DNA from 4 places in the Halomonas sp. 72 genome. Region 2 is predicted to be linked to each of the others. Evidence: predicted binding sites of a transcription regulator. Region 2 holds the regulator's gene; each other region holds the start of a gene.

Region 1 (7,636 bases), on a different contig from region 2:
AACCACTGACCCGCTTAGCCTGCATATTGGGTTGGTGGGCATTGCCATTTTAATAGGTTGGCTGCTGCTCTCTGGCCTGCAGTGGATTGAGCAAGCCACCTGGGCAAGCAATGGAGGTCTTGAGATATTAGCGCATGTGCCGCTATTTCCTATCGCGATGATTGGCGGCGTCATCGTCCAGTTAGTGATCACGCGCTTTGGCCTGGAGCACCATGTTTCCACACGCACCATGGCGCGAATTGCTGGCACCGCGCTTGATTTCACCATTGTCGCAGCACTGGCCACGCTGTCACTCACCACCCTAGGGGAGTACTTCCTGCCCTTTTTACTGCTTGCCGTCGCTGGCATTGCCTGGGGGTTATTCGTTCTTATCGTGATTGCCCCCCGAGTAATTCCAGAAGGCTGGTTTGAGCGGGGCATTGGAGACTTTGGACAATCCATGGGGGTCACGGTGACGGGCTTATTGCTGATGAGAATGGCTGACCCCAGCAATAAATCCGGCGCGCTTGAGAGCTTTGGCTATAAGCAGCTTATGTTTGAACCGGTGGTAGGTGGTGGGTTATTTACCGCCGCTGCTCTGCCCTTGATAGGCGAGTTTGGTGCGCTCGCTATACTGGGCTTTTCGGCTATTTTAACCGTTGGCTGGTTAGTCTTTGGCCTGCTGTACTTCGGACGCATGGTGCCCGACAGAGGCCGTGGCCGCTGGCAGAAACAGTAGCCCGCCGCGTTATGCTCACCCCAAACGATCATGCCCACTTGCGTGGGCATGATCGTTTAGTGTACGTATTCTTTTTAGAACGCGCCGTTGGGCGGTAACCATCAAATGTCGGGCGGTATGTCTTCGTGGTTGTCTGTTGTGACCATAAAAGAACTTTTAAACATCATGTATAACCCGATGGCGGAAAACACCAAGAACAGCACAAACATGCATAACATCAATCCCATCGCCATAACGCTTGTTCCTGAAATGCGCGGCTACTGCATTGGCATGTTCTAACCGCTTAGATTTAGTGTGCTGCAAGGATAGACTAAATCGGCGGCGTCATCTGTACAAATCTTTTGCAAATTATAGCCAGGAATCAACAATTTTATAATTTTCAACAACTTAAAAAACACACACAACGCAAAAAAACCACAACGCTTACGCGAAATGGTCATTTTGCATCTCAGCCAATCCCTGGCCTCGACGATTAGCATATCCTTATGCTAATACAAATGAGCGGGTGAATGTCCTTTAACGTCCTGTTCTTCTACTTGGCTCCTGCCTTCCCTTGCTTCCTATCAATCCGCTCATGTTGTTCCTACTCATAATACTGCAGGCTTTAGGCCAACTGCCAACATAAAAACAAAAAACAAACAAAATCAAAAGTTTGAAATAAAAAACACTTTCCTAAAAACAACGAAAACCCTCTTTAGCCGTGTGTAAAAAAGGCACATGCGACAAAAATACCTGCTCATCGAATGGTCACCGTGACACCAATCACCACTTGGGAAGCTGAACGTTTGGCTATTGCTCACTTTATTTCGGCAAAAACGTACTACTTCTTACCCTAACGTGTTATTGCTGGCTAATATAAAGAGAAGGCAAGATACTTCGAAGGCGCGCTTGGTATGGGCTACTGCGTTGCTGATGGCAGCCTTACTGTTTTATGCAAGAATGGTTTTACGCAGGACTGTTTCTACTCACGACTATTTCTGATCAACAAGAAGGGATCATTCAATGAAACGCACATGGGCGATGGGTGTAGTGCTATTAACCACACTGCTGGCGATCAGCGGTTGTAATACGATTCATGGCGCGGGAGAGGATATCTCGGAAGGCGGCCAGGCGATTGAAAGAGCAGCGGAATAACCATAATGATGACCGTCTATCTTTCACACGGCCTGGAAAGCGGGCCCGGTGCCTTGAAAATTCAGGCACTCAAAGGGATCGCCGAAACGCTCGATGATTGTGAGCCGGTCGTTATGGATTACCGTGGCATGGCAGAGCCCCCCAGGCGGCTGGATCACCTGTTGGATACTCTGTCAAAACGCAATGATAACCCCGCAGCGTGTGTGCTAGCGGGTTCAAGCCTGGGAGGATGGCTGAGCGCTGCGGTTAGCGCTCAGCATCCCCTTTTAGGTTGTTTTTTACTTGCCCCTGCGCTTGGCTTACCGGCATACCCTGAAACCTCGCCGATGATTCAGGCTCAGCTTACCCATATCATCCACGGCTGGCAGGATGATGTCGTGCTGCCCGGCCCCGTTATTGAACGCGCCCAGTTACAACAACTCTCGTTACGGATGGTCAATGACGACCATCGTCTTCACGCTAGCCTGGACACCATACTGAGCGACTTTGAGCGTTTTCTAATGCAGTGCCAAGCGCTTACCAAGCAATCAATGCTCGTTTAGCGCGCACAGTGGCAGCGTTATTCGTCTGCCAGGGCGGGTAGCAACGTCTTTAATTTACGCGTTAGTGTATTGCGCCCCCAGCCTAACAATTCCGCTGCTTCTCCTTTACGCCCACCGGTATGTTTTAACGCCGTCTCAATCAGAATTTTCTCAACGTCGGGTACGGCCTCTTCCAACAGATGTGTGTGCCCTTCGGCCAGAGCACGGTCGGCCCACTCCCGAAAGGCACTGCGCCAGTCGCCGTGACCGGCGCTTTCAGTTGCTTGGGGGGAGCGTAGCTCTGGCGGTAAATCCTCCACCAGAATTTCACGCCCAGACGCCATTACCGTTAACCAGCGACAGATATTTTCCAGTTGGCGCACGTTACCCGGCCACGCTAGGCGCGTCAGGTGCTCCTCGGTTTCGGCCGTGAGTACCTTGATGTCGGTGGCAAGTTCTTTGGCGGCTTCAGCAAGAAAATGCCGTGTGAGGCGTGGGATATCCTCACGGCGTTCGGCAAGGCGCGGCAAGTGAATGCGGATAACGTTCAGGCGATGGAAAAGGTCCTCACGAAAGCGCCCGTCATCCACCAGCGACTCAAGGTTCTGGTGCGTCGCAGCGATAATCCGCACGTCGACCTTGACCGGAGTATGCCCGCCCACTCGGTAGAACTCCCCGTCGGCCAATACGCGCAGCAAGCGGGTCTGAGTTTCAGCCGGCATATCGCCGATCTCATCCAGAAACAGCGTGCCGCCGTTGGCCTGCTCAAAGCGCCCCTGGCGCTGGGCAGCGGCCCCGGTAAACGCGCCTTTCTCGTGGCCAAACAGTTCAGACTCAATCAGATCACGCGGGATGGCTGCCATGTTCAGGGCAATAAACGGCTTGCCCGCCCGGGGGCTGTGCTGGTGGAGCGCCTGGGCTACACGCTCTTTACCGGTGCCCGACTCGCCATTGATGAGCACAGTAATATGCGAATGAGAGAGCCGCCCAATAGCCCGAAACACCTCCTGCATGGCCGGCGCTTCACCAATGATTTCTGCGTTCAAACCTTCGGGAACGCTGATCGGCCGTTGGCGCTCGCGCGCATGAGCCACCGCCCGGCGCACAAGCGCCAGCGCTTCATCCACATCAAACGGCTTGGGCAGGTACTCAAACGCACCGCCTTGATAAGAGGCCACTGCGCTGTCGAGGTCCGAATGAGCGGTCATGATGATGACGGGCAAATCCGGATGCGCCTCGCGAATGTGCGACATCAGATCCAGCCCATCAATGCCCGGCATACGAATGTCAGTCACCAGCACATCCGGTGGGGTTTTCAGCAGTCGTTCCAGTACGGTATCGGCGCGTTCTATGCACTCTACATCAAGATCCGGCTGCGCCAATGCACGTTCAAGCACCCAGCGGATAGCGCGATCGTCATCCACAACGACCACCCGTGCAACCTCGTTACGTGTCGCCTCTATCATGATGCTTCTCCGGTGCAATTAATAACCAATGGAATCAGTAAGCGGAACTCGGTGTGCCCGGGCCGTGAGTCACATTCAATCAAGCCTTGATGCTGATGCAGGATCGACTGAGCGATGGACAACCCCAATCCGCTGCCTTCAGCACGCCCTGACACCATCGGGTAGAAGAGCGTTTCTTTAAGCCCTTCCGGGATGCCAGGGCCGTTGTCGACCACACCCACCTCGCTCACTAACCGGTGGCGCTCAGCCCCCAGGGTAAACTGACGCCGTGCGCGGGTGCGCAGCATCAATTCGGGCACAGGGGTCTCGGCATCGCTCATGGCCTGCACGGCGTTTCTGGCCACGTTAAGCACGGCCTGGATCATCTGCGCCTCATCCCCGGAAAGGTCCGGCAGGCTAGGGTCGTAATCGCGGTGGATGGTGATATTCGGATGTTCAGCCACCAGCAGCGTTCTTACCCGCTCCAGCACTTTGTGGATGTTCACCGGCGCGTGCTTAACAATGCGATTCGGGCCAAGCATCGAATCCACCAGATCACGCAAGCGGTCAACCTCCTCCACGATGATATGGGTAAACTCACGCAATTCAGGCTTATCCAGGTCACGCTCTAATAGCTGAGCCGCCCCGCGGATGCCGCCCAGCGGATTTTTCACTTCATGGGCCAAGCCTCGGGCTAGCACTTTGATGGTTTCCTGGCGCGTGGTTAGCGCTTCCTCGCGGGAAATTTGCATCAAGCGGTCACGAGGTTCTACTTCCAGCAGAAGCTCGTCTGCCGACAGGGGCGTCACGGTGTAATCCACCGTCAGCGCTTCACCGTTAACCGGGGTAATGCGCGCCTCGCGCTGGGTGTAGGGATGAAAGGCATCCCGCGCCTTGGCCAACACCTGGTCAATACTTTCATCACCGCCCAGCAGGGTATCCTGGCTGCTCCCCTGCACACGGCTAAAGCTTACTGCCAACAGCGCTTCGGCGGCAGGGTTCATCCAGCGTACGCGGAGCTCACCGTCCAGCAGCAGCACTGCCATGGAGAGATGTTCTAGTAAACGCTGATACATGAAGTGTCCTGAATGTCGCTGATAAAAACGTTCAATACGCAAGAGAAACTGCAAAAAGCACGCCAGGTTGGCCCCTTTCATCAGCATGCACGCCTTATGGGCGCCAAGCCTTGATTCAACGAGCGTTAAGCGCGCAACCTGCCATGGTGCGATCCACCACATGCACTATTTTAGTGCATGGAGTACCGTTAAGGCGCACCCTCTCACTGGTTAAGTGCAATAAAAAACCCCGCCGAAGCGGGGTTTTAGGGCTATCGCGTCAAAACGCGATTAGCAGCTGTAGTACATATCAAATTCGATAGGGTGCGTGGTCATGCGAATACGCTCTACTTCTTCCATCTTGAGTTCGATATAGGCATCAATCATATCGTCGGTGAACACGCCACCTTCGGTCAGGAACGCACGGTCAGCGTCGAGCGCTTCCAGAGCCTGGTCCAGGCTGTTGGCAACGGTCGGTACCAACTTGCCTTCTTCTGGCGGCAGGTCGTACAGGTTCTTGTCCATGGCATCGCCAGGATGAATCTTGTTCTTGATGCCGTCGATACCTGCCATTAGCAGGGCAGCAAACGACAGGTACGGGTTAGCGGTCGGGTCAGGGAAGCGGGTTTCAACGCGCTTGCCTTTGGGGCTGACCGTATAGGGAATCCGGATAGAGGCGGAACGGTTACGGGCGCTGTAAGCCAGCATAACCGGCGCTTCAAACCCCGGCACCAAACGCTTGTACGAGTTGGTAGAGGCGTTGGTGAAGGCGTTCAGAGCGCGTGCGTGCTTGATCACACCGCCGATGTAATACAGCGCCATTTCCGACAGGCCTGCGTATTCATCACCGGCAAACTGGTTCTGACCATCTTTCCAGAACGACTGGTGAATATGCATACCAGAACCGTTGTCGCCAACCAGCGGCTTGGGCATGAAGGTCGCGGTTTTGCCGTACGCGTGGGCCACGTTGTGGATCACGTACTTCATTTCCTGAACTTCGTCCGCCTTCTTCACCAGCGTATTGAATTTAACGCCGATCTCGTTCTGCCCCGCATTCGCCACTTCGTGGTGGTGAACTTCAACGGTCTGACCAATCGCTTCCAGGGTGTTACACATAGCGCCACGGATATCGTGGAAGCTGTCGACCGGAGGAACCGGGAAGTAACCGCCTTTAACGCGCGGACGGTGCCCCAGGTTGCCGCCCTCTACCTGATTACTGGTCGCCCAGGCGCCCTCGTCGGAAGAAATCTTGTACATGGAACCCTGAATATCAGACTTCCAATGTACTTCGTCAAAAATAAAGAACTCAGGCTCCGGACCGAAGAAAGCAGTATCGCCCAGGCCGGTGGACTCCAGGTACGCCTCAGCGCGCTTAGCAATAGAACGCGGGTCACGATCATAGCCCTGCATCGTGGCTGGCTCAATGATATCGCAACGCAAAATCAGAGTAGCGTCTTCGGTGAAGGGGTCGAGGAAAGCAGTGCCATCTTCCGGGCGCAGGATCATGTCGGATTCGTTAATGCCTTTCCAGCCCTCGATTGAGGAGCCATCGAACATTTGACCATTTTCGAAGAACTCTTCGTCTACATCGCGGGCAGGCACGGTAACGTGCTGCTCTTTACCACGAGTATCGGTGAAACGCAGGTCCACCCACTTAACATCATGTTCTTCAATTAGCGCGAGAGTCTTGGCTGACATTGTGCCTCCGATATGGGCGTGGCTTAAAGCATGTAACAGTAAGCTATCGATAAAAGTGTTATTAGACAAACCCCGTCATTCAATAAAGTACGTGCCTGACAGGCCTATCCTTTTTGTTCGCTTAACATTTGCCTGAAATTGAATCACACATCGCCTAGTGATCGTTTCAAACCGGCTATTGTTGTAGCACGCCGAGAGGCATCTGCCTACGGTGGCTAGCCGCTGACAAGTATAATGCAGAGAACATGCCAACCCTGCACCAAAATGACCGGAACAATTACTAACTTGTTGTTTTAATGAATAAAAAATCTGCGCCTACTTGCCTCTCTATGACGCATAAATATTTCCCGAGGCTTTTAAACACACACGGAGCTGTTTTTTTGACCCAAAATAGATCAAACATAAGCATAAACGCACCTAATTGGTGCATGGAAAGATAGTAGAGCGCCCCTCTCGGCTTCCAACCCACCGCACGGCGCGTCAACGCCCTATACTTTTAGCCGCTTGCCAAACATCATGGCCCCGGCTTTTGTGGTGTTCGCCATTTTACTGAGCAGGATAGAGCCCGTGGCACCCATTACTATCAGCAGCAGCACGTAAACCGTTATAGGCAACGCCAACGGCATCACCAACACATCGGTAATGGCAAAAAACATGGGGTGCGCCAGGTAAATACCAAACGAATACTGGTTGATATAGCGCACCCAGCGAGGCGCTGTGATGTCTTTTAAATAACGCATCGCTACAAGCGTTGAGAGCATGAACAGCGGTATCACCCACACTTCCTTGGATGAGAACTGCAGCCACCCCGCCACGCTGGCCGCGACCAGCAGACAAACCAACACGACCAACCACAAAGGCCACGACAGGTACTGCATCCATAAAGGCCGCAGCGGTGCCTGGACTCCACTATCAAAGGGGTAGTAACGCACCAGCACCAGGGCCAGAAAGAACAGATATATCCAGCCCAGAGGAGCCACCCAGAGCAGATACCCCGGCAGCGCCACACCCAACCAATACGCCACTCCCCAGTACGCCATACTCACCCAACAGCTCACCCACAGC
Region 2 (7,636 bases):
TCAACCCGAAGCGACGCTGTTTGATAGTGATAACCGAGAGTGGCTCGCTCACGCCAACGAAGGCGTTCTGAACACGGCCACCCAAGCGCTAACACTGTCTGGTGATGCACGGCTTCTGGCGCCTACAGAAGGCTGGCAGCTTGATACTGAGTTATTACATTATGATGGGGTAGCGCGTCATGTCTGGAGTGAGGCGCCCGCCGTGTTTCAGCAGCCACCTCAACGAATGAGCGCATCACGTATGGATGTTTGGCTTGATGATAGCCAGGTCCGACTAACCGATAACGTCCGCGGCCATCACCCCCCCGCAACACAAAATCCTTAGGAGTCGCTATGAACGCTTTTATTCGCACCGCGCTTTTCGCCCTTGCGGTGCCGCTATCGGCAGCGGCCCAGACAAGCCAAGCCCCCATTGAAGTAGAAGCCGACCAGCTAGACCTTGATCAGCGTGCAGGCACTGCCGTTTATTCAGGCGATGTCAATATTCGCCAAGGCAGTATGCAGCTACGTGGTGATCGCGTTGAAATTATCCGTAACGACGCGGGTGAGCTTTCTCGCGCTATTGCCACCGGAGAGCGCGCCTATCTACGCAATCAACTCGATGATCAGGACGCGCCGATGGAAGGATGGGCACGCCGCGTGGTTTATCACGTAGCAGAGCGGCGTGTAGAGCTTATTGACCAGGCCGAACTGACCCAAGCGGGTGATCAGTTTACCGGTGGCCGCCTGGAGTACTTCATTGACCGCGAAGTGGTGCAGGCACGCTCCGATGTAAACGGTAGCGAGCCGCAGCGTATTCGTATGACGCTTCAGCCAGCGCAATAGGAGTCAACCATGTCTATTGCGGAAGCACCGCCCATAAAAACTCTTTACGCCAATCACTTGGCAAAAAGCTATAAGCGCCGCCGCGTGGTTAAAGACATTAGCCTGGAGATTGCTCAAGGCAGCGTGGTAGGCCTGCTCGGCCCTAACGGCGCGGGTAAAACCACATCGTTTTATATGATTGTGGGTCTGGTGAAGTCTGATGCGGGTACGGTGCGTATCGACGAGCAAGACTTAACCCGCGTTCCCATGCACGAACGCGCGATGGCCGGCATTGGCTATCTACCCCAGGAAGCGTCTATTTTTCGCAAGCTATCGGTTGCGGATAATATTATGGCGATTCTGGAAACCCGCAAAGATCTGGACAGGGCAGGACGAGAGCAGCGGCTTGAGGCCCTGCTTGACGACTTTCATATTACCCACATCCGTGACAACCTGGGCATGAGCCTTTCCGGCGGCGAGCGGCGACGCGTCGAAATTGCCCGTTCCTTGGCCACAGAGCCCGCGTTTATCTTGCTGGACGAGCCATTTGCAGGTGTCGATCCCATCTCGGTTGGTGAAATCAAGAGCATTATTCGCGCCTTAAAACAGCGCCACATTGGCGTGCTAATTACTGATCATAACGTCCGAGAAACACTGGATATTTGCGATATCGCCTATATTGTCGGTGACGGCCACATTATTGCTGGCGGCAGCCCTCAGACTATCCTTGATAACCAAAAAGTGAGGGAAGTTTACCTGGGTGCTGATTTTCGCTTATGAATTTAATTTCACCGCTAAACAGTGATCTGCAGTAAAAATTTTATCAGTGGCATGCTTATTGCACTTGCACAACAACATGACTCGCACTAGGGTGAAGCTTTCCGATTAACGAGTGGTTCTCAGATGGTCATGAAAGCTTCTCTCCAATTGCGTATCGGTACGCAGCTGACCATGACACCTCAGCTGCAGCAAGCGATTGCACTGCTACAGCTATCGACATTGGATCTACGTCAGGAAATTCAGCAGGCACTGGATGCCAACCCAATGCTGGAGCAGGAAGACGAGTTCGGCGAGCAGGCGACCGTCGAAACACCTGACGAGGAGTGGTCAGAAAGCATTCCCGAGGAACTGTCTGTCGATAGCGACTGGTCTGATACTTACCAGGACATGGGTAGCTCTGGCAGCAGCGAAGGCCCCGATTTTGAACGCCAGGCCGCGGGACAAAGCCTGCATGGACATCTCCTTTGGCAGCTGGCGATGACCGACTTTACGGCTCGTGAGCAGCTAATCGCCGAAAGCCTGATTGATGCACTGGACGCCAATGGCTACCTGACGCAGCCGCTCAACGATATCCGCGATGGGTTACGTGCTCAGAGCATCGAAGGTCTCAGCCAGCGAGAGATGGAGACCATTCTGATGCGTTTACAGCAGTTCGAGCCAACGGGCGTCTTCGCCCGTGACTTGCGCGAATGTTTGATGCTTCAGCTAGCAACGCTCCCCGACGACACGCCCCTACTGGTTCCCGCGCGCCGATTGGTTCGTCAGTTTCTTGAAGCGCTGGGCAAAAATGACATGCGCCTATTAAAGCGCCGCCTAAGCCTGGACGATGAGCAGCTAGACGATGTGATCGGTCTGATCCGAAGCCTGGACCCACGCCCAGGCAGCGCTTATGGCGTCACCGACGATAGCTATATCACGCCCGACCTGGTCGTACGTCATGACCATGAAGGCTGGCACCTGGAGCTTAACCCTGAAGCCCTGCCCCGGCTGCGTATCCAGCCCGACTACGCCAGCTTAATCAAGCGTGCAGACAAGAGTCAGGATAACCAGTTTTTAAAAGAGCACTTGCAAGAAGCGCGCTGGCTAATCAAAAGCCTGTCCAGCCGCAACGACACGCTTCTACGCGTAGGGCGCGAGATTATCACTCGCCAAATCGGTTTTTTAGAGCACGGTGAAGAAGCGATGAAGCCGTTGATTCTTGCCGATATTGCCGAGGCGGTTGAGATGCACGAATCAACCATTTCTCGGGTCACCACACAAAAATATATCCATACCCCACGGGGCGTATTCGAACTCAAGTACTTTTTCTCAAGCCAAATTAGCGGGCAGGATGGCGCAGACAGCCACTCAAGCACCGCGATTCGCGCCCGGCTTAAAAAGTTGATTCAAGATGAGCCTCCCGGCAAACCTCTTTCGGACAGTCGTTTGGTGACATTACTGGGAGATGGCGGCATCACAGTGGCACGCCGTACGGTGGCGAAATATCGTGAGTCGCTGGGCATTCCCTCATCAAGTGAACGTCGTCGTTTGCGTTAGTCGTTACAAGAGAAATGGCAAAACTCGCGACAGGGGCTTTGCAACACCGTAAAAAGGGTTACAATCGAAATTCAGTCCGATGGATAAGGAGCACGTCAATGCAAGTAAATATCACGGGTCATCATGTAGAACTGACTGACGCCTTGCGTGACTACGTTAATGAAAAACTTGAACGCATCGAACGTCATTACGACCACATCACCACGGTACAAGTCACCTTATCTATTGAGAAGGAGCGCCAACATGCCGCGTGCACCCTTCATGCGGCAGGCGCCGACTTACATGCCGACGCCGAAGATGTCGATATGTATGCCGCTATTGACGCCTTAGCAGACAAAATTGATCGTCAACTCGTTAAGCACAAGGAAAAAGCACAAGCTCGCGCCCAAGGCGCTGGCGTGCGTTAATTCAATGACGTTGGAAACCATCCTCCCCCCGGAGCGCGTACTTTACGACGTGCCCGGGGGCAGCAAAAAGCGGGTGCTGGAGTTTTTCAGCACCTTTATCGCTCAAAATACACCCAGTCTGGATAGCCAGGAAGTTTTCAGCCGACTGATCGGCCGGGAACGTCTTGGCAGCACGGGGATCGGTAACGGCGTCGCCATCCCCCATGCGCGCAGCCCACATTGCGTTACGCCTATTGCGGGTTTTTTAAAATTATCAGAACCTATTGATTTTGATGCTATTGATGGCGACCCGGTCGACCTCGTCTTTGTGCTGCTGGTTCCCGAAGAGGCTGACGACACGCATTTGTCGCTTTTGGGCCAAGTGGCCACCATCATGAATGATGCGAGCACACGCCAGGCATTACGCAAAACCAGCAGCCAGCACGATTTGCTTGACCTGCTAATGGGCAAGATTCGCGAACAGGCCGCTCCATAATCGCCCATAACGACTAACACATTTTCATGCGTTATCCCTTTTATACGTTCAATCAGAGAGAGCCACTATGCAACTGGTGATTATTAGCGGCCGCTCTGGCTCTGGCAAATCAATCGCATTACAAGCGCTGGAAGATATTGGCTATTACGCCATTGATAATCTCCCCGCCATGTTGCTTGGTTCTTTGGTTGACGAACTCCGTGACGAGGGTGAGCGCACGCATCTAGCGGTCAGTATTGATGCCCGCAACCTGCCAGCGGCGCTTGAGCGCCTTCCCGCACTGCTTGAAGAGCTGCGCGCGCGGCCTATAGATTGTCAGGTTATCTATCTAACCACCGATTCACGTATTTTACTGGAACGCTATTCTGCGACACGGCGACGCCATCCGTTAACGCGCAACAGTGATATGACGCTTGAAGAGGCGATAGAGAAAGAGGAAGAGACGCTCAACGAAATACGTGATTTGGCCGACCTGCGGATTGATACATCACGCTTATCGGTCCACGACCTGCGTCGGCGCATTTCAGACCAGGTAGCCCACCAGCGCAAAGACCAGCTAACACTCACCTTTGAGTCGTTCGGCTACAAGCATGGCGTACCCATGGATGCAGATTTAGTCTTTGATGTACGCTGCCTGCCCAACCCTTATTGGGACCCAACGCTACGCCAGTACACAGGACGTGATGCCACGATTATTGCGTTTCTGCGCGGCTACCCGATTGTCGAAGAGATGAGCCATGATATTCAGGCAATGCTTGAGCGCTGGCTGCCTGCTTACCAAAATAGTCAGCGCAGCTATATGACGGTGGCTATTGGCTGTACCGGCGGGCAGCACCGTTCTGTGTATATTGCCGAACAGCTGGCGCAAAAGCTGGCACCGCTCATCGGCGAAGTCCAGTTGCGTCACCGAGAACTGGAGCTGCAATACACGCTACGAGGAACCCGGGCAGAGCCACCGACGGCTCCTCCATTTTCCGAGTAGACGCCCAGCCCTACGTAAACGCTTATGCCTAATGACACCACTCGGAAAAAAGGAACCAGGGTGCCAGAAAGAACCTTAACGCTTACCAATCAGCGCGGCCTACATGCCCGCGCCGCCACAAAACTGGTGAAGTGCAGCCAGCACTACTCCGCCAGCATACAGGTGTATAAACAGCAGCAAATGGCTGATGCAGCCAACATCATGTCGCTATTGATGCTGGCCGCACCCTGCGGCACCCAACTGCGGATTTGTGCGGAAGGCGAGGATGCCGAACAAGCGCTTGATGCAATCCAAGCGCTGTTCGACGCCCGCTTTGACGAAGATCAGTAGTGCGGCTTTTTTAGCTACCGGCGACGGTCATCGCATCCACTAACCAGCTGCCCGTATGAATGCTGCCGCGCGTATCGATATCACTTCCGATACCGACAAGGCCTGAGAACATACGCTCAAGGTTTCCAGCGATGGTAAATTCTTCAACCGGATACTGGATTTCTCCATTCTCGACCCAGAAGCCCGCCGCACCACGCGAGTAATCCCCGGTTACGCCGTTCACGCCTTGGCCCATTAGTTCGGTAACCCAAATGCCTCGACCCATCGTTTTAAGCAGCGCATCACGCGTCTGCAAGGGTGCGTCTAAACGCACGTTGCGGGCACCGCCAGCATTCCCCGTGGTTTGCATGCCCAAGCGACGGGCACTGTAGGACGAAAGCATATAGCTTGCGATACGCCCCTGTTCGATAAAGCGGTTATTACGTGTCTGTACACCTTCTCCATCAAACGGCGTACTGGCGGTCGCTCCTATTTCCATAGGGCGCTCTTCCAGACTAAACCACTCAGGAAATAACGGCGTGCCCAAACGGTCACACAAGAAAGAGGATTGGCGATACAGCGCACCACCCGCCAACGCGCCCAATAAATGCCCAACCAGACCACTAGACAGCGAAGGATCAAACAGAATGGGAAAGGTGCCAGTTGGCGGCCGCTTGGCACCTAACCGGCGCAGCGTACGGGCCGCGGCCTCGCGCCCTACTTCACTCGGGTCGCGCAAATGCTGTGGATTACGCGCAGAGGTATAGTCATAGTCCCGCTGCATACCGCCTTCATCCTGAGCAATGAGCATGCATGAAAGGGAGTGACTACTGCCTTTTTGGGTACCTAAAAAACCATGGCTGTTAGCATAAACCCGTACGCCCTCACCGCTTGAAAGCGACGCGCCTTCTGACTGACTAATACCCTCAACGTCACGACCCGCCTGCTCGCAGGCAAGCGCAAGGTCGATTGCTTGCTCAGTTGTCAGCGCCCACGGGTAATGAACCTTAAGGTCCGGCAATTCGGTCGCCATCTGATCGGCATCCGCCAAGCCAGCCACCGGGTCTTCACCGGTATAACGCGCAATGGCTAATGCTTTCTCAACCGTTGCTTGAATCGAGGCACTGCTGGCGTCACTCGACGATGCACTTCCTTTGCGCTTGCCGACGTAAAGCGTGACGGCAATGCCCTGGTCTCGTGAAAGCTCAACCGTCTCCACATCGCCCAAGCGCACGCTAACGCCCACGCCCTGATCAACGCTTGCGCCCACTTCCGCCGCATCGGCTCCCAGGCGCTTGGCCAAGGTCAACGCCTCTTCTGCACGCGCGGTTAACAGTGCCTGCTGCGAGGATGCATCAAATGCCTGTGCCATATAGCCTCCTTTTTCGTACGAATCTCATCGCCGAATCAATGTTCTTGTCGCAGCCTGATATAATGCTGCCAACGAATCTTGTCTGTGAGCCTTACTATGCCGAAGAAACGCCCCGAGCCCCTTGATACTCAAGAACCCGAAGAGCGCCCCAGCAAGTCGCAGCTCAAACGCGAAATGCATGCACTCCAAGCGCTCGGCGAAACCTTAATCGCCATGAAACCTGCTGAGCGTGCCCGCTTTCCTCTCTCCGACGACATGCTGCGCGCTATCGAAGAGACCTCTCGTATTCGCTCCCACGAAGGGCGCCGCCGTCATATGCAGTATGTCGGCAAGCTGGTTCGCAAAGAGGACCTGACCGCGATTCAAGGTGTCTTTGACTCAATTGAGCAGGAAAAAGAGCAGCGCGACCATGCCTTTCATCGTCTTGAAAAGTGGCGGGACCGGCTTATTGGAGAAGGCGATCCTGCCGTTGACCAGTTTATGGCAGACTATCCCAACGCGGATCGCCAAGCGCTACGTCAGTTAGTGCGCAACGCTCAGCGTGAGCGCGATCAGGACAAACCACCCGCCAGCTCGCGTAAGCTGTTCAAACTTCTCCGCGACACGCTGGCGCTTTAACACTTACGAGGACTGCGTACCGCCAACGGTTAGCTCATCCAGTTTTAGTGTGGGCTGACCCACCCCAACCGGTACGCCTTGACCCTCTTTGCCACACACGCCAATGCCTGTATCCAGCGCCATATCGTGGCCGATCATGGAGACACACCCCATCGCCTCCGGCCCATTACCAATCAGCGTGGCGCCCTTAACGGGAACCGTAATGCGACCATCCTCAATCAGGTAGGCTTCGCTGGCTGAGAATACAAATTTGCCCGAGGTGATATCCACTTGGCCGCCACCGAAGCTAACGGCATAAATACCTTTTTTGACGCTTTTGATAATATCCTCGGGTGCATCCTGGCCTGCCAGCA
Region 3 (7,636 bases), on a different contig from region 2:
ATTCGCTTAACAGATATACCACCTTTACTTAGAATTGATGACAACATATTTCATGATTTTTTATTCTTTTAAAGAATATAGATGCTGTGATTTCCTGCCAGCATCGCTATAGGGAGACATTGGTATGAGTAAGTTTGCTCTGGAAGAAGTTCTCAGCGTTCACCACTGGAACGATACCCTGTTTAGCTTCCGCACTACACGTGAGCGCAGCCTGCGCTTTAAAACCGGCCAGTTTGTCATGATCGGTCTGGAAGTGAACGGCAAACCGCTAATGCGTGCTTACTCCATCGCCAGCCCGAACTATGAAGATCACCTTGAGTTTTTCAGCATCAAGGTGCCCGATGGCCCGCTGACCTCACGCTTACAGCATCTGAAAGTAGGCGATCAAATCATGGTCAGCCGTAAGCCGACCGGTACGCTGGTGTGCGACGACCTGCTGCCGGGTCGCAACCTGTATATGCTCTCGACCGGAACGGGCCTTGCACCGTTTATGAGCCTGATTCAGGACCCGGAAGTCTATGAGCGCTATGAGAAAGTCGTGCTGGTACACGGTGTGCGTGAAGTGTCTGAGCTGGCCTACGCTGATTTTATTACCAAAGAGCTGCCTGCCCACGAGTATCTGGGCGAAGATATCACCAATAAGCTGGTCTATTACCCCACGGTAACGCGTGAAGAGTTCCATACCATGGGCCGCTTAACCGACCATATCCGCAGCGGTAAAATCTTCGAAGATACCGGCCTTCCACCGATCGACCCGCGCCAGGACCGCGCCATGATTTGTGGCAGCCCCGCAATGCTGGATGACACCAGCGCGCTGCTGGATGAGCTGGGGTTGAATATCTCACCGCGCATGGGTGAGCCTGGTGACTACGTGATTGAGCGTGCGTTTGTTGAGAAGTGATGGATTGGCGAGGCGTGAAGAGCGAGGTGTGAATAGTCGAACCTGATCACTGCCCTCTCATACGTCACTCGCTGATAAAAAGCCCTGCGGAGATACTCCGCAGGGCTTTGATTCATGACTTACTACTTATCCCTCACGACTCACCCTTCACCCGCTTAAACCGCGTCTTTACCCGTTTCGCCGGTACGAATACGAATGACCTGCTCAAGCGGCATCACAAAGATTTTACCATCGCCGATTTTACCCGTGTTGGCGACTTGGGTAATCGCATCAATTACCTGCTCAACCATATCGTCATCGACAGCGACTTCCAGCTTCACTTTGGGCAGGAAATCCACCACGTACTCAGCGCCACGATAAAGCTCCGTGTGGCCCTTTTGACGACCAAACCCTTTTACTTCTGTGACAGTAATGCCCTGCACGCCGATATCGGAGAGCGATTCGCGTACGTCATCAAGCTTAAACGGCTTGATAATGGCTGAGATCAATTTCATTGCGACATCCTCTAGCTTGGTGGCCATTGTCTTGTCTATTGGGTGCGGCGAAAGCCAGCCACCTCTGGTGCTAAGCATACACCGCTACAGGCGGAGAATAAAAAGGCCTTCCTCGAAAGGAAGGCCATAAGGAGCACGCCAGCTCACTTGCTTAGTATTATGCTTATTTCTTAACGCTAAACTCAGGGTAGGCTTCAAGACCACATTCCGCGATATCCACGCCTTCATACTCTTCTTCTTCGCTCACCCGGATGCCCATGATGGCTTTCAGCACCAACCAGACCACCAGGCTTGTCAGAAACACCCAACCGAAGATGCCGGCAATACCCATCATTTGAGCACTGAAGGACGCGCCATCATTGGTGATAGGCACCGCCAGCACGCCCCAGATACCCGCCACGCCGTGAACGGAAATAGCACCGACCGGATCATCCAGCTTGAGCTTATCAAGCGATACAATCGCTACGACCACAATGGCACCGCCCACCGCACCGATAATGGTGGCACCTAATGCCGTTGGCGAGAGCGGGTCAGCGGTAATCGCCACCAGGCCTGCCAGCGCACCGTTAAGCGCCATGGTCAGGTCCGCTTTACGGAACCACAGTTTGGCCAAGACCAGCGCGGCAATCACACCGCCAGCAGCGGCCGCATTGGTATTGGCAAACACTTGAGCGACATTGTTGGCCGACTCGATATCCGAGACTTTTAGCTCAGAGCCACCGTTGAAACCGAACCAACCCATCCACAAAATGAACGTACCCAGCGTTGCCAACGGCATGTTGGCACCGGGAATGGCATGGATAGCGCCATCTTTACCGTACTTACCTTTACGCGGCCCCAGAATCAGCACGCCTGCCAGAGCAGCGGCAGCGCCTGCCATGTGGACGATACCCGAACCGGCATAATCCGAGTAACCCACGCTGCTCAGCCATCCGCCACCCCAGGTCCAGTAGCCAGAAACCGGATAGATAAAGGCGGTCATGACCACAGCGAAGGCCAAAAAGGCCCATAGTTTCATGCGCTCAGCGACCGCACCGGAGACAATCGACATGGCAGTAGCCACAAAGACAACCTGAAAGAAGTAATCAGCGCGCATGGAGTAGTACGGCGCACCTTCGCCACCCGCCAGCACTGAATCTACGCTGTGCTCAGTACCCAGCAGAAAGCCCAGGCTTGGCAAGAAGCCACCTGCGCCGCTGGAGTACATGAGGTGATACCCCACCAGCAGATACATGGTGCAGGCAATCGCAAACAGCGCGATGTTTTTCGTCAGAATTTCGGCGGTGTTTTTAGCGCGCACCATGCCTGCTTCAAGCATGGAGAAGCCTGCGGCCATCCACATGACCAATACACCGCACATCAAGAAGTAAAACGTGTCGAGCGCGTAGCTCAGATCAGCCAGTTCGTTCATTTGTTAGTTCCCCGTTGAACTACGAAGTAGCCCGGTAAGCCCCTGTTTAAACGGCATCAACGCCGCGTTCACCGGTACGAATTCGGATAACATCGTCGAGCGGCGTAACGAATACTTTGCCATCGCCGATTTTTCCACTGTTGGCGGCATTGCAAATGGCATCCATCACGCTTTCCAGGCGCGCATCGTCAACCGCCACTTCTACTTTTACCTTGGGCAGAAAATCGACCACGTACTCAGCACCCCGGTAGAGCTCGGTATGCCCTTTCTGACGCCCAAAACCTTTTACCTCTGTCACGGTAATGCCCTGCACGCCGTTGTCGGCCAGTGCTTCGCGGACATCGTCAAGTTTGAATGGCTTAATGATGGCGGTGATGAGTTTCATCCCATATCTCTCCTGCTGATAAGTCCTGCTAGATAAGTCCTGCTAGATAGCTAGCGGCATTGCCGCTGAAAATGGCGATGCTCTACTAATGCGCATACCGTGCCATTAGCTAATTTCTTATTAATTTTTAGTGGTTTAACAAAAAATAAGGCGCTTTTACGCACACCCCAAGATCGCGAAAGGCGTAGGACGCAACCGATTGCACCAAAAAAGAACCGGCACGAACGGTTGGCGCACCATGACTGGGCAACGAGATAAACGAATAAATGCACCAATGCCATACGCAATACATGCGTACTGGCGGCGGGTTGCGTATCCTTAAAATAGTGCCCACTTTTAAAGCATCATTATTTAAGGAGAGAACCATGACGCCCCAGGACCGTATTAGCCGTTTGGCACAACAGATTGGCGACCGCTTACAAAATGCGTCACAAGCGCCCGAAGATATTCAGAAAGGCGTTCAACAGGTGGTTCGTGGTGCCTTTGATCGGCTGGAGCTCGTATCGCGGGAAGACTTCGATATCCTGATGGACGTTCTACAGCGCACGCGTTCGCGGGTAGAAGCCCTGGAGAGGCAAGTAGCGCAGTTGGAAGCTACGATGGAAGCGAGTCAGCCTGAGAAGCACCTACCAGTCGCTACTGCGGCGACCAATAACGTTTCGCCCCGGGCTGAAACTGCCGACGCGAAAAAGCCCGCACCGGATAGTGATCTGCAAGACGATAAGTAGCGCTACGGCTTTTTTAACAGCCAGTCATCACCAGAGATGAGAACATCTATCATTGCGTTTCATGCCGCCAATGGTAGGATCACGGTTAACAAAACCTGTTCTCTGGAGAACCCATGAACCGTACTGCCTTGTTAAGCGCCGGCCTTTTGAGCGGCGCTTTTCCTATGCTCGCCTTTTCTCAGTCTCAGATACCGCCACAAACTGAAAGTATCTCACAGGAAACCATGGTGGTAGTTGGCTCGCGCGCACCTACGCAGATCAGCCAGATTCCTGGTGCGGTTTATGTGGTCGAAGGTGCCGAGCTTCAACAGCAGATCAACTCAGGAGCCGATCTGAAAACGTCGCTAGGCCGACTGGTACCGGGGCTTGATTTTGGCCCGCAAGGGCGCACCAATGCAGGGCAGAATATGCGCGGGCGCAGCGTTCAAGTATTGATTGACGGCATTTCACTGAATAACTCACGCGGCTTGTCGCGCCAGTTCGATGCCATTGACCCGTTCAATATCGAGCGGGTCGAAGTACTTTCCGGCGCCACTAGCCTGTATGGCGGTGGTGCCACGGGCGGGCTGATCAATATTATTACTAAACAGGGTGAAAGCGGCCGCCCACATTTCGAAACCCAGGCCAGCGTGACCAGCGGCTTTAACCATAGTCATGATCTTGACCGGCGCCTCTCTCAGTCAGCAAGCGGTGGCAACGAAACGGTGCAGGGGCGTATTGGCGTATCTCTGGTCGAAAATGGTCGCCAGTACGATGCTCATGGCGATGAGATCTTTCCAGATATCGCCCAGAGCGATCTGCAGGACAACCGTAGCCTGGATATTTTAGGCAATGTGCGCGTTGAGCTAAGCGACGAACAAACGCTGATGCTCAGTGGCCAACTTTACGAATCAGGCAAGCAAGGTGACCGCGGGGTTTACTATCCAAACTTGGCGACTGCTGCGCCTAATCTTAACGATGCCAATATCCGTGACGGCTTTGCCGCCGACCGCGACCCGCGCACCGACCGCAAGATGTTCAGCGTCAACTACCATCATGCCAATCTGCTGAACCAGGATTTCTATCTCCAGGCTTTTCATCGTGAGGAGGAATCCAGCTTCCATCCCTTCCCTTACGCAGCCCAAGACGGCGGCTACTACTTTGCGGCCTCTCAGCAAAATACCACGTTAAGTGGTTTGAAGGGGCTCTTCTCGGCAGATTTGACCGACAGCCTCAACCTAACCTACGGCGCCGATATGGATCGAGAATCCTTCGATGCCACGCAAATGCGTTTTGACCGCGCGGCAAGCGATGCGTCAGGCGGCCTTATACAACGAGCCGACCGCGTAACACCGCGCTATCCAGGTTTCGATATCGACACAATAGCCCTATTTGCCCAAAGCGATTGGTGGATCACCGATCAGTTACAGCTTAGCAGCGGCATTCGCCACCAGCGCATGGATGTGGATATCGACGATTACAATAACGTACCCGGCGGTTCAAGCAACTACAACGTCACGCTATATAATATCAGCACCCTGTACGACTTCGATAACGGCCACCAAAGCTGGCTCGGCTATTCAGAAGGTTTTGAGCTACCCGACCCGTCTAAATACTACGGAAAAGCAGGGCAAACCGTTGCTGACAACCCGCTGAATGGTATCAAGACCCAGCAGATGGAACTGGGCTGGCGCTACCGTGGCGGCGACTGGATAACTCAAGCTGCGGTTTACTACGCCTGGTCGGATACTGCCATGGAGCTTGATAGTGACTTAAACATCGCTCAGGTCGACGACGACCGCCGCGATTACGGCCTGGAAGCGTCGGTCACCCGGTTTATCGGTGACCATTGGGAAGTGGGCGGTACATTAAACACCCTCGTTTCAGAGAGTAAGGAGAATGGCAGTTGGCAGGATCGTGGCATTACCGTATCGCCTTATCCTTCTCAGGATAGCCTGACCACTCATATCGCCTGGTCAGACAATGATCGAACGCTGCGCCTTCAGAGCAACCATGCACGCGATTACAAGGACAGCGACGGTGACCGCATTGATGGCTTCACCACCTTTGATGTGATCGGCAGCCAAAACACCGACTTTGGCACCATGAGCCTGGGCATCAGCAACTTGACCGATGAGCAGTACTCAACGCCTTGGGGGCAACGCGCTGTGGGTTTTTATTCACCCACCTACGGTCCGGAATACCTCTACGATTACCAAGGTCGTGGCCGCACATTCACGCTGAGTTGGTCACTGGATTACTAAGCCACAGGTCAGTCTTTCGATGCCGACTATTACGTCTCTCACACCGTCGACACTTAGCCAACTGGGGCATCAGTTCGGCATCGATTACTTACACGCTTATCAAGGGCATGATCATCCCATTGCGCTGGGTAGCGTTAGCGACTTACCACTGCCCCCAGGGCTGCATATCACACTCTCCGATCTTGAAGTACGCCAACGCTACGCCTCACGTTCCACGCAGACAGTGCCCTGGTTTCTAAGTATTGTTTTGGAAGGCTGGATTGACATCGCCCAAGGCCAGAAGCGGCTGACTATAGGCGCGGGGCAGGGGCTTTGCGCGCACTTTACCCCGCAGGCGCCGTTGATCGTTGAACAACCGGCACAGCCACGGCTGCGTACTCTCAATATTGCGGTACTGGCCACTATTCCTAATGCGTTGCCTAGCGCTCAAGCGCCTCAGCTGCATGCCTGGGCGCCACCTTCCACACTCTTTGCTCAGCTACGCGCCACCTGCGAAGCGCCACTGGACGACTGGCGGCATTCATTAGTCTGGCAGGGGCTTGCCCTCCAGCTTCTTGGGCACGGCTTACCCGCGCCGCCTGCCAGAGAGGGTAAACCTGCACGAGGCATCAAAGCCCGCGAACGCGAACAGCTTGCTCAATTACATGCCGAGCTGCGCAATAACCCAATGACCGATTACTGCCTGAGCGGCCTGGCTCGTCGTGCGGCGATGAGCTCCAGCAGCTTGCGCCAGAAATTTAGTGCACTTTACGGCTGCTCAATTTTTGATCACTTACGCCACTGTCGGCTTCAACAAGCCTATAGCCACTTGGAAAAAGGCTATAGTGTTCAACAGACAGCGCATGCCTGTGGCTATCGCCATGCCACCAATTTTACAACGGCTTTCAAACGCCACTTCGGTGTTGCGCCAACAGAAGTGAGCAGCAGGGCCAGAACACATTAAGCGCATCATCAACACTGGCATCACGCATAGCTGATTTGGCATATTGCATAGCTCAACAGATCCTTAAAAAGCAATAATTCTCATTACTATAACCGGTAGAGAATTATTGTCATGCTTATGCTCCCGCACCGCTTTTCCTATCGCCACCTTGCGCTGTCCATTGCCTTGGCAGGCGGCTCGGTATCTGCCGCCTACGCCCAAGCATCACCGGATGCTGCTCATCAATTAACGACAGTCACGGTCACTGCTCAGCAGGCTGCCACCAAGGTAGAAACACCCTTTATCGAGACGCCACAAAGTGTGTCAACCATTACCCAGAAGCAGATGGAAGAGCGTGGCGTAACGACCGTCCAGCGCGCAACCGACTACACGCCAGGCGTTTACTCCAATCAGGTGGGCGCTTCAAACCGCTTCGACTATTTAGTGTTGCGCGGCTTTTCCGATGGCAGCTTAAGCAATACGTTTCTGGATGGCCTGAAAGTGATGGGCGATGCCAACTCCCACAGTTCGATGCGTATCGACCCCTGGTTT
Region 4 (7,636 bases), on a different contig from region 2:
AATAGAGAGAATCAACGCCAGCCCCGGCTGGCCGGGCAACAGCTGTTGCATCATCCAGGTAGTGTAGGCGCCCAGCATCATCAGCTCACCGTGGGCCATGTTGATGACGCCCATCACGCCAAAGGTAATCGCAAGACCAATGGCGGCCAGTACCAGCACTGACCCCAGGCTCAAGCCAAAGTAGAGCGTTTCAACCCCACGGTTGATTTTCAGGTTCTGTTCCACGCTGGCAAGCGCGGCGCGGGCGGCATCCGCAGCTACGGTGTCGTCGCCATTGGCCGCACGACTTAGCGCAACTCTAGCGCGTGGATGAAGGCTTCCGGTTAGCGCTTCGATACCCGCCATTTCACCCTGCTCAGCACGGTAAATGGCGACCGCTTGGCTCAGCCGATAACGTACCTGGCTATCCTTTTCTTCCAGAATGAGCGCATTGATGGGTTCAAGCAGCTCACCATCGACTTCACCCAGCAAACGTTCGGCAGAGATACGGCGGCGATCCAGATTGGGCGAGTAAAGGTCCACCACAGCAATCGCGCTGCGCAGCTGGTTTCGCAGGGCGTTATTGATGCCCACGCGGTCCAGGTCGCGGCGTGACATCTCACCCAGCGGTTCATTCGTCAAGGCGTCGGCCACCGGCCACTCTCGGCCACTGTTATCGAGTACGACAACAAACTGACCATCGTCGGCACGCTGCAAGCGGCCATCCAGCAGAGCCTGCAGCCAATCACGGGCGCGCTCGTCGTCGCTTTGCAATATGGCGGTAATCGCCTCGCCTTTATCGCGGTAGGAATCGACATCCAGCGCCTCAAGAAGCTCAAGCGCGGCGTCATTATCAGAAGTATCGGGGCCTGTCTGTGCCTGTACGTTGAGTGTTATGCCCAACAACACAGCGCACAAAAACCCCCAGGAAAGGAAACGCCTCATGGGGTTGTTCCTTTGGTGGTCAAGGTGGAGAGTTAGCGTGCTCCCTTGCCGCCCGATCAGGCGGGCGGCAAGGGGTGGCCAGTATTATTCGGCGAGCGCCGCTTCGGCTTCTTCAGTAGCGGTGCTGCCACCGCATGAGCCGTTCACAACGTTGAAGTTGCCGCACTCCATGGGCTTGCGCCAATCGGCAATCAGGTCGCGCGAGCCGGGCAAGTAGTCGGACCAGGCATCGCCGGCAACGGTTGAGGGCGTTTGCCAGACGATATCGAACTGGCCATTGTCCTGCACTTCGCCAATCAGTACCGGCTTAGTGATGTGGTGGTTGGGCATCATCGCCGCATAGCCACCCGAGAGATTGGGCACACTCACGCCGATAATGGCATCCTTCACCGCGCCTACATCGGTGGTACCCGCTTTACGCACCGCCTCGGCCCACATGTTGAAACCGATGTAATGGGCTTCCATTGGGTCGTTGGTGACCGCTTCTTCATTACCGGTGTGCTCAATCCAGGCGTCGATAAAGTCGTAGTTGTCATCGGTATCCACGCTCATGAAGTAGTTCCAGGCAGCCAGATGGCCAACGAGCGGCGCAGTGTCGATACCGGAAAGCTCCTGCTCACCTACCGAAAACGCAATCACTGGAATATCAGCGGCATCAATACCCTGGTTGGCAAGCTCGCGGTAGAACGGCACGTTGGCGTCGCCGTTGATGGTCGAGATCACCGCGGTAGACTTGCCCTCTTCACCGAAGCGACGAATCTCGGAGACGATGTTCTGCCAGTCGGAGTGGCCGAAGGGCGTGTAGTTGACCATGATGTCGTCGCCTGCCACGCCGTGCTCATCTTTCAGAAACGCTTCGAGAATGCGGTTGGTGGTGCGCGGATAGACATAGTCGGTACCCACCAGAGCAAAGCGCTCAATGCCGACTTCGTTAATCAAATACTCGACAGCGGGAATCGCCTGTTGGTTGGGCGCGGCACCGGTATAGAAGACGTTTGCAGACGACTCTTCTCCCTCGTACTGCACCGGGTAGAACAACAGACCATTGAGTTCTTCAAACACCGGCAGCACCGCTTTACGTGATACCGATGTCCAGTTGCCGAACACCACGTCTACCTCATACTGGGCCAGCAGCTCGCGGGCGCGTTCGGCAAACAGCGGCCAGTTGGAGGCCGGGTCCACTACCACGGCTTCCAGCTGACGACCCAGCAGACCACCGGCTTCGTTCTGCTGCTGGATCAGCATTTCAACAGTGTCTTTTAACGTCGACTCACTGATAGCCATGGTGCCAGAAAGGGAGTGAAGGATACCCACTTTGATAGGGTCATCATTGGCTGACGCATGAAACGATACCGAAAGGGCCAGTGCAGAAAGACCCAGCAGTGCCTGTTTTTTCAAGTTCATGTTTCGCATCCCCAAGCTGCAAGCGGGCAGCTAGATATTTGTCATTAATCAGGTGTACTCAATTGCCTGAAAGCGCCTGTAACTCGTCCTGCACATTGCACGATGCGTTCCACACTTTAAAAAAACATAAAAAATTCAACCATATAAAAAGTATACAAGTTGTTTTACAGGAGTTTTCCATCTTTGATTCAGGGTCTTAAAGCACTTCATTGGTGCTAAAGCGGTCTGATTCGCACGATAAAAGTGCATAAAAACTGTCCATTTTTATCCTTTTATCGCCAAGCTTCTGTTTTTAAAACATTTAGCATTTTCTTGGCCTGTGGTTTGCAAAATGACTTGTATACAAGACCATGGATAACCAAGGGCCAAACATGATGACCACACGCGGCTGGACACTCGAACAATGGCGGCAGGCATATAACGAGGGCGCAACCCCGGGAGCCTTACTCGGTGAATTGATCACGCAACTGGCCAAACTTGATAGTGCCGACAATACCTGGATTTCACTTCTCGACCAGGAGGGGCTGGCTCATGCCCTGGCAGCACTTCAAACACGTCTGGACGAGGCAGACGGCAAGATAGACAAGTTGCCGCTTTACGGCATTCCGTTTGCGGCGAAAGACAACATTGATGCCACCGGGTTTGCCACCACGGCGGGCTGCCCGGCCTACGCCTATCAACCCACCCGTGACGCTGCTCTGATTGACAAGCTGCGCGCCGCGGGCGCAGTACTCATCGGCAAGACCAATCTGGATCAGTTTGCCACCGGCCTGGTGGGTACCCGCTCGCCGTTTGGTGCCGTGGCCAATAGCTTCAATCCTGAAGTGGTGAGCGGCGGCTCGAGTTCTGGGTCGGCGTCCGTGGTGGCACGCGGGCTAGTGCCATTCTCACTGGGTACCGACACGGCAGGCTCCGGTCGCGTGCCCGCTGGCTTAAATAACCTGGTCGGGCTTAAACCCACCAAAGGCCTGTTCAGCATTGATGGTGTAGTACCGGCGTGCCGCTCGCTGGACTGCGTCTCCATCTTCTCGTTGACTGTCAATGATGCCGGGCAGATCGCCGAGCTAATGGCCGGCTTCGAGCCTGCCGACGCTTTCTCACGCAAGGCGCCAAGCGCCCTCCCCCTGGATGCCCCGGCCATACGCCGTCCTGGCCCGCTAGCCAGGCTTGCCATTCCCCAGTCGCCCCAGTTCTTCGGCGACGTGGTGGCTGAAAAGGCATGGCAAACGGCCGTGGAAAAATGGCAAAAGCTTGAAGGGGTAACGCTCGTCGAACTTGATTTTGCCCCCATGCTTGAACTGGCCGCCCTGCTTTATGAAGGGCCGTGGGTAGCAGAGCGCCACGCCGCCGTGGAAACCTTCATGGCCGAACATGCCCAGAACATGAATGACGTGGTGCGCGGCATTATTAGTAACGCGGGTAAATACAGCGCCACCGATACGTTCAAGGCGCAATACCGCAAGGAAGAGCTGGTTAGGGTGATCGATAATCTTTTGGATGATATCGATGGCCTGTTAGTCCCCACCGCCCCTACCGCGCCCACTATCGAAGCGGTTAATGCTGACCCGTTAACGCTCAATAGCCAGCTCGGCACCTATACCAACTTCGTTAACCTGGCCGATTTTTGCGCATTGGCGGTACCCGCCGGGTTCCGCGACGATGGACTGCCTTTTGGCGTTACCCTGGTGAGCGGCGCCTGGAAGGATCGGGAACTGCAGACCCTGGCCAGCCGCTGGCTAAATGCCCACCCGACGCCGCTGGGTGCCACTGACCAGGCACGCCCGCCGGAAACCGTTCATACCACCCTTGCCGTCCCCACCGTTCAGGTCGCTGTGGTAGGCGCTCATCTTTCCGGCATGCCGCTGAATACCCAACTGACCGAGCGCCATGCCTGGCGCGTGGCGTCCACGACAACGTCCGCCAATTACCGCTTGTTTGCCCTGCCCAACACCGTACCGCCCAAGCCCGGCCTGCAGCGCGTTCACGAAAACGGTGCCGCCATCATTGTTGAAGTATGGGAAATGGCCGCGTCGGAATTTGGCTCGTTTGTCGACCTGATCCCCGCGCCGCTGGGTATCGGCAGTGTCGAGCTTGCCGACGGCCGCTGGATCAACGGCTTTATCTGCGAAGGGCATGGAATCACAGATGCTCAGGATGTCACCGAGTTTGGTGGCTGGCGTGCCTACATCAAGGCGCAAACCTCCCACGCATAACGAGGCTACGACCCATGTTCAATAAAGTATTAGTTGCCAATCGCGGTGAAATCGCCGTACGTACCAACCGCACCTTAAAGGCGCTCAGTGTCGGCAGCGTTGCTGTCTATTCCCATGAAGACCGCCACAGCCTGCATGTGGAAAGCGCCAGCGAAGCCGTGACCCTTACAGGCAATGGCGCCAGCGAAACTTACCTGGATAAACGCCAGATTCTGGATGCCGCCCGAAAGACCGGTGCGCAGGCCATTATCCCCGGCTACGGCTTTCTGTCTGAAAATGCCGACTTCGCCGAAACCTGTGAGCGTGAGGGCATCGTCTTTATCGGCCCCACGCCCACACAGATGCGCGAGTTCGGGTTAAAGCACCGTGCCCGTGAGCTGGCCGAAGCAGCAGGCGTGCCGCTAGCCCCAGGCAGTGGGCTGCTCGACAGCGTGGAAGAGGCACTGACCACCGCTGAACGCCTGGGTTACCCGGTCATGCTCAAAAGCACCGCAGGCGGCGGCGGAATCGGACTGACCCGCTGCAATAGTGCCAAAGAGCTGCAAGACGCCTTTGAAACCGTTCAACGCCAGGGCAAAAATTTCTTTAACGACAGCGGCGTCTTTCTTGAGCGCTTTATCGCCCGTGCCCGCCACGTGGAAGTCCAGATTATCGGCGATGGCCACGGCAACGTAGTGGCATTAGGTGAGCGTGACTGCTCACTGCAACGCCGCAATCAGAAAGTCGTGGAAGAGACGCCGGCCCCCAGCCTGCCCACGGCCACCCGTCAAAGGATGCTGGATGCGGCCGTGGCGCTGGGTGAATCGGTCAACTACCGTTCAGCGGGTACCGTTGAGTACATCTACGACGCCGAGCGTGATGAGTTCTACTTTCTGGAGGTCAACACCCGACTGCAGGTAGAGCACCCAATCACCGAAGCCGTGACCGGCCTTGACCTGATCGAATGGATGCTCAAGATCGCCGCGGGCGACCACCTGGACCTGGCTAATTTTACGCTCAGCTTGAGCGGTGCGGCCATGGAAGTGCGCATCTATGCCGAAAACCCGTTAAAGGATTTTCAGCCCTCGCCCGGTGAATTAACCGACGTACACTGGCCCGGTGATGGCGTGCGTATCGACACCTGGGTCGAAAATGGCAGCCAGGTATCCGCTCACTACGACCCCATGATCGCCAAGCTGATCGTGCATGGTAACGACCGCGCGGATGCTCTGGCCAAGCTGCGTAAAGCACTGGATGAAACCCGCCTGATGGGTATTGCCACCAACCTTGACTACTTGCGTCAGGTGGTCGCCCAAGCGAGTTTTGCCGAAGGCAAGGTCTCGACCCGCGCTTTGGAAAGCTTTCACTTTCAACCCTGCGTTGCCGAGGTAGTCTATCCAGGTACTTACACCACGGTGCAAGACTTCCCGGGACGGGTCGGCTACTGGAACATCGGCGTGCCGCCCAGCGGCCCGATGGATGACTTCGCCTTTCGCATCGCCAACCGGATTGTCGGCAACCACCCAGAGGCTGCCGGGCTGGAAGCCACGCTGATAGGTCCAAGCCTTACGTTTCATCAGGCGACCGTCGTGGCGCTGACCGGCGCCGTCACCGACGCCACACTCGACGATACTCCGGTGGATTTCTGGACGCCTATCCACGTCACCGCCGGCCAAACGCTCGTGGTGGGCAAAGCCAACCGAGGGTGTCGCACTTACCTTGCTGTGCGTGGTGGATTTGATGTACCAGTGTATCTTGGCAGCCGCGCTACCTTTGCCCTTGGCCAGTTTGGCGGTCACGGCGGGCGACCGCTGCGCCCAGGCGATCTGCTCGGCATCAGCCAGCCGGGGTTACCTGCCTGCACCACGCCAGCGCCCACCCACGACCCTGCCCCCGTTGACCCGGCGCTCATCCCGAATTACCCGAGCCACTGGGAAATAGGCGTGCTCTACGGCCCGCACGGCGCGCCCGACTTCTTTACCGAAGACTCCATCGAGCACTTCTTTCAACAGGACTGGGAAGTCCATTACAACTCCAACCGGTTGGGCATTCGCCTGAATGGCCCTAAACCTGAATTCAGCCGGGCAGATGGCGGTGAAGCGGGGCTACACCCTTCAAATATTCATGACTGCGAATATGCGATCGGCTCGATTAACTTCACGGGTGATATGCCAGTTATTCTGACCCGAGATGGCCCCAGCTTGGGTGGGTTTGTCTGCCCGGTTACCATCGCCAAGGCCGAGCTGTGGAAAGTGGGTCAGGTCAAACCCGGCGATACTATCCGCTTTGTCGCCATCGACAACGCCACCGCCGTCAAGCTCGCAGAACGCCAGGAGCTGGCCGTCAAGTACCTGTCCGCGCCACCTGCCGTGACCCTAAACAGCGCCGACCTGGCGCCGTTCAACGGCCTCTCCGCCACTGTGTTGGCCCACCTTGAGGCGATGCAGGAGCGCCCGGAAGTTACCTACCGTCAGGCAGGCGATCAGTACATTTTGCTGGAATACGGTCCTAATGTGCTGGATTTAGGCGCGCGTATGCGCCTCCACGCACTGATGGAGGCGATTGCCGATATCCAGCCGCGTGGTCTGCTTGAGCTTTCCCCCGGCGTGCGTTCGCTTCAACTGCGCTACGACCCGCTGACGCTGACCCAGCAGGCATTGATGACCTACCTGCTCGACCTGGAAGCCACCCTGCCACCGACCGACGAGCTGAAGGTGCGCAGCCGGGTGATTCATCTTCCCATGGCGTTTGAAGATAGCGCGACGCTGGAAGCGGTGGAAAAGTATCGTCAATCGGTGCGCGACACCGCCCCTTGGCTGCCTAACAACGTCGATTTCATGCAGCGCATCAATGGCCTCGCCAACCGTGACGAGGTCAAGGATGTGCTCTATTCGGCGCGTTATTTAGTGTTGGGGCTAGGCGATGTGTATTTGGGAGCGCCCTGCGCCGTGCCCTTGGACCCTCGACATCGGCTGCTGACCTCCAAATACAACCCGGCGCGCACCTATACTGCCGAAGGCACCGTCGGCATCGGCGGCATTTATATGTGTATTTACGGCATGGACTCGCCCGGTGGCTATCAGCTGGTGGGGCGCACTCTGCCCATCTGGAACAAG

What was found. Region 2 encodes sigma-54, which starts transcription at its own class of promoters, with help from an activator protein. Its sites were predicted from a motif close to TGGCACNNNNNTTGCTNT; they were not measured.
Region 1: glnL (nitrogen regulation protein NR(II)) is a predicted target of sigma-54. The motif match lies at 4,942-4,959, and genes of this name have one in related genera.
Region 3: ACT3T6_RS15835 (P-II family nitrogen regulator) is a predicted target of sigma-54. The motif match lies at 3,279-3,296, and genes of this name have one in related genera.
Region 4: urtA (urea ABC transporter substrate-binding protein) is a predicted target of sigma-54. The motif match lies at 2,423-2,440, and genes of this name have one in related genera.

What each region holds. Positions count from the first base shown of each region.
Region 1 covers NZ_JBQSYY010000003.1:128,707-136,342, reverse strand. The annotation lists gene ACT3T6_RS04535 (sodium/glutamate symporter) at 1-718, shown strand, start outside; gene ACT3T6_RS04530 (entericidin A/B family lipoprotein) at 1,721-1,852, shown strand; gene ACT3T6_RS04525 (YqiA/YcfP family alpha/beta fold hydrolase) at 1,858-2,394, shown strand; gene ntrC (nitrogen regulation protein NR(I)) at 2,412-3,839, opposite strand; gene glnL (nitrogen regulation protein NR(II)) at 3,836-4,894, opposite strand; gene glnA (glutamate--ammonia ligase) at 5,165-6,571, opposite strand; gene ACT3T6_RS04505 (acyltransferase family protein) at 7,060-7,636, opposite strand, start outside.
Region 2 covers NZ_JBQSYY010000005.1:138,776-146,411, forward strand. The annotation lists gene lptC (LPS export ABC transporter periplasmic protein LptC) at 1-325, shown strand, start outside; gene lptA (lipopolysaccharide transport periplasmic protein LptA) at 334-825, shown strand; gene lptB (LPS export ABC transporter ATP-binding protein) at 835-1,584, shown strand; gene ACT3T6_RS07510 (RNA polymerase factor sigma-54) at 1,708-3,120, shown strand; gene hpf (ribosome hibernation-promoting factor, HPF/YfiA family) at 3,219-3,527, shown strand; gene ACT3T6_RS07520 (PTS sugar transporter subunit IIA) at 3,532-4,002, shown strand; gene rapZ (RNase adapter RapZ) at 4,070-4,984, shown strand; gene ACT3T6_RS07530 (HPr family phosphocarrier protein) at 5,045-5,314, shown strand; gene pmbA (metalloprotease PmbA) at 5,325-6,665, opposite strand; gene yjgA (ribosome biogenesis factor YjgA) at 6,762-7,283, shown strand; gene tldD (metalloprotease TldD) at 7,287-7,636, opposite strand, start outside.
Region 3 covers NZ_JBQSYY010000022.1:46,837-54,472, forward strand. The annotation lists gene ACT3T6_RS15820 (ferredoxin--NADP reductase) at 125-901, shown strand; gene glnK (P-II family nitrogen regulator) at 1,057-1,395, opposite strand; gene ACT3T6_RS15830 (ammonium transporter) at 1,559-2,806, opposite strand; gene ACT3T6_RS15835 (P-II family nitrogen regulator) at 2,853-3,191, opposite strand; gene ACT3T6_RS15840 (accessory factor UbiK family protein) at 3,557-3,919, shown strand; gene ACT3T6_RS15845 (TonB-dependent receptor) at 4,033-6,162, shown strand; gene ACT3T6_RS15850 (helix-turn-helix transcriptional regulator) at 6,182-7,105, shown strand; gene ACT3T6_RS15855 (TonB-dependent siderophore receptor) at 7,217-7,636, shown strand, end outside.
Region 4 covers NZ_JBQSYY010000024.1:23,602-31,237, forward strand. The annotation lists gene urtB (urea ABC transporter permease subunit UrtB) at 1-924, opposite strand, end outside; gene urtA (urea ABC transporter substrate-binding protein) at 1,009-2,328, opposite strand; gene atzF (allophanate hydrolase) at 2,700-4,541, shown strand; gene uca (urea carboxylase) at 4,556-7,636, shown strand, end outside.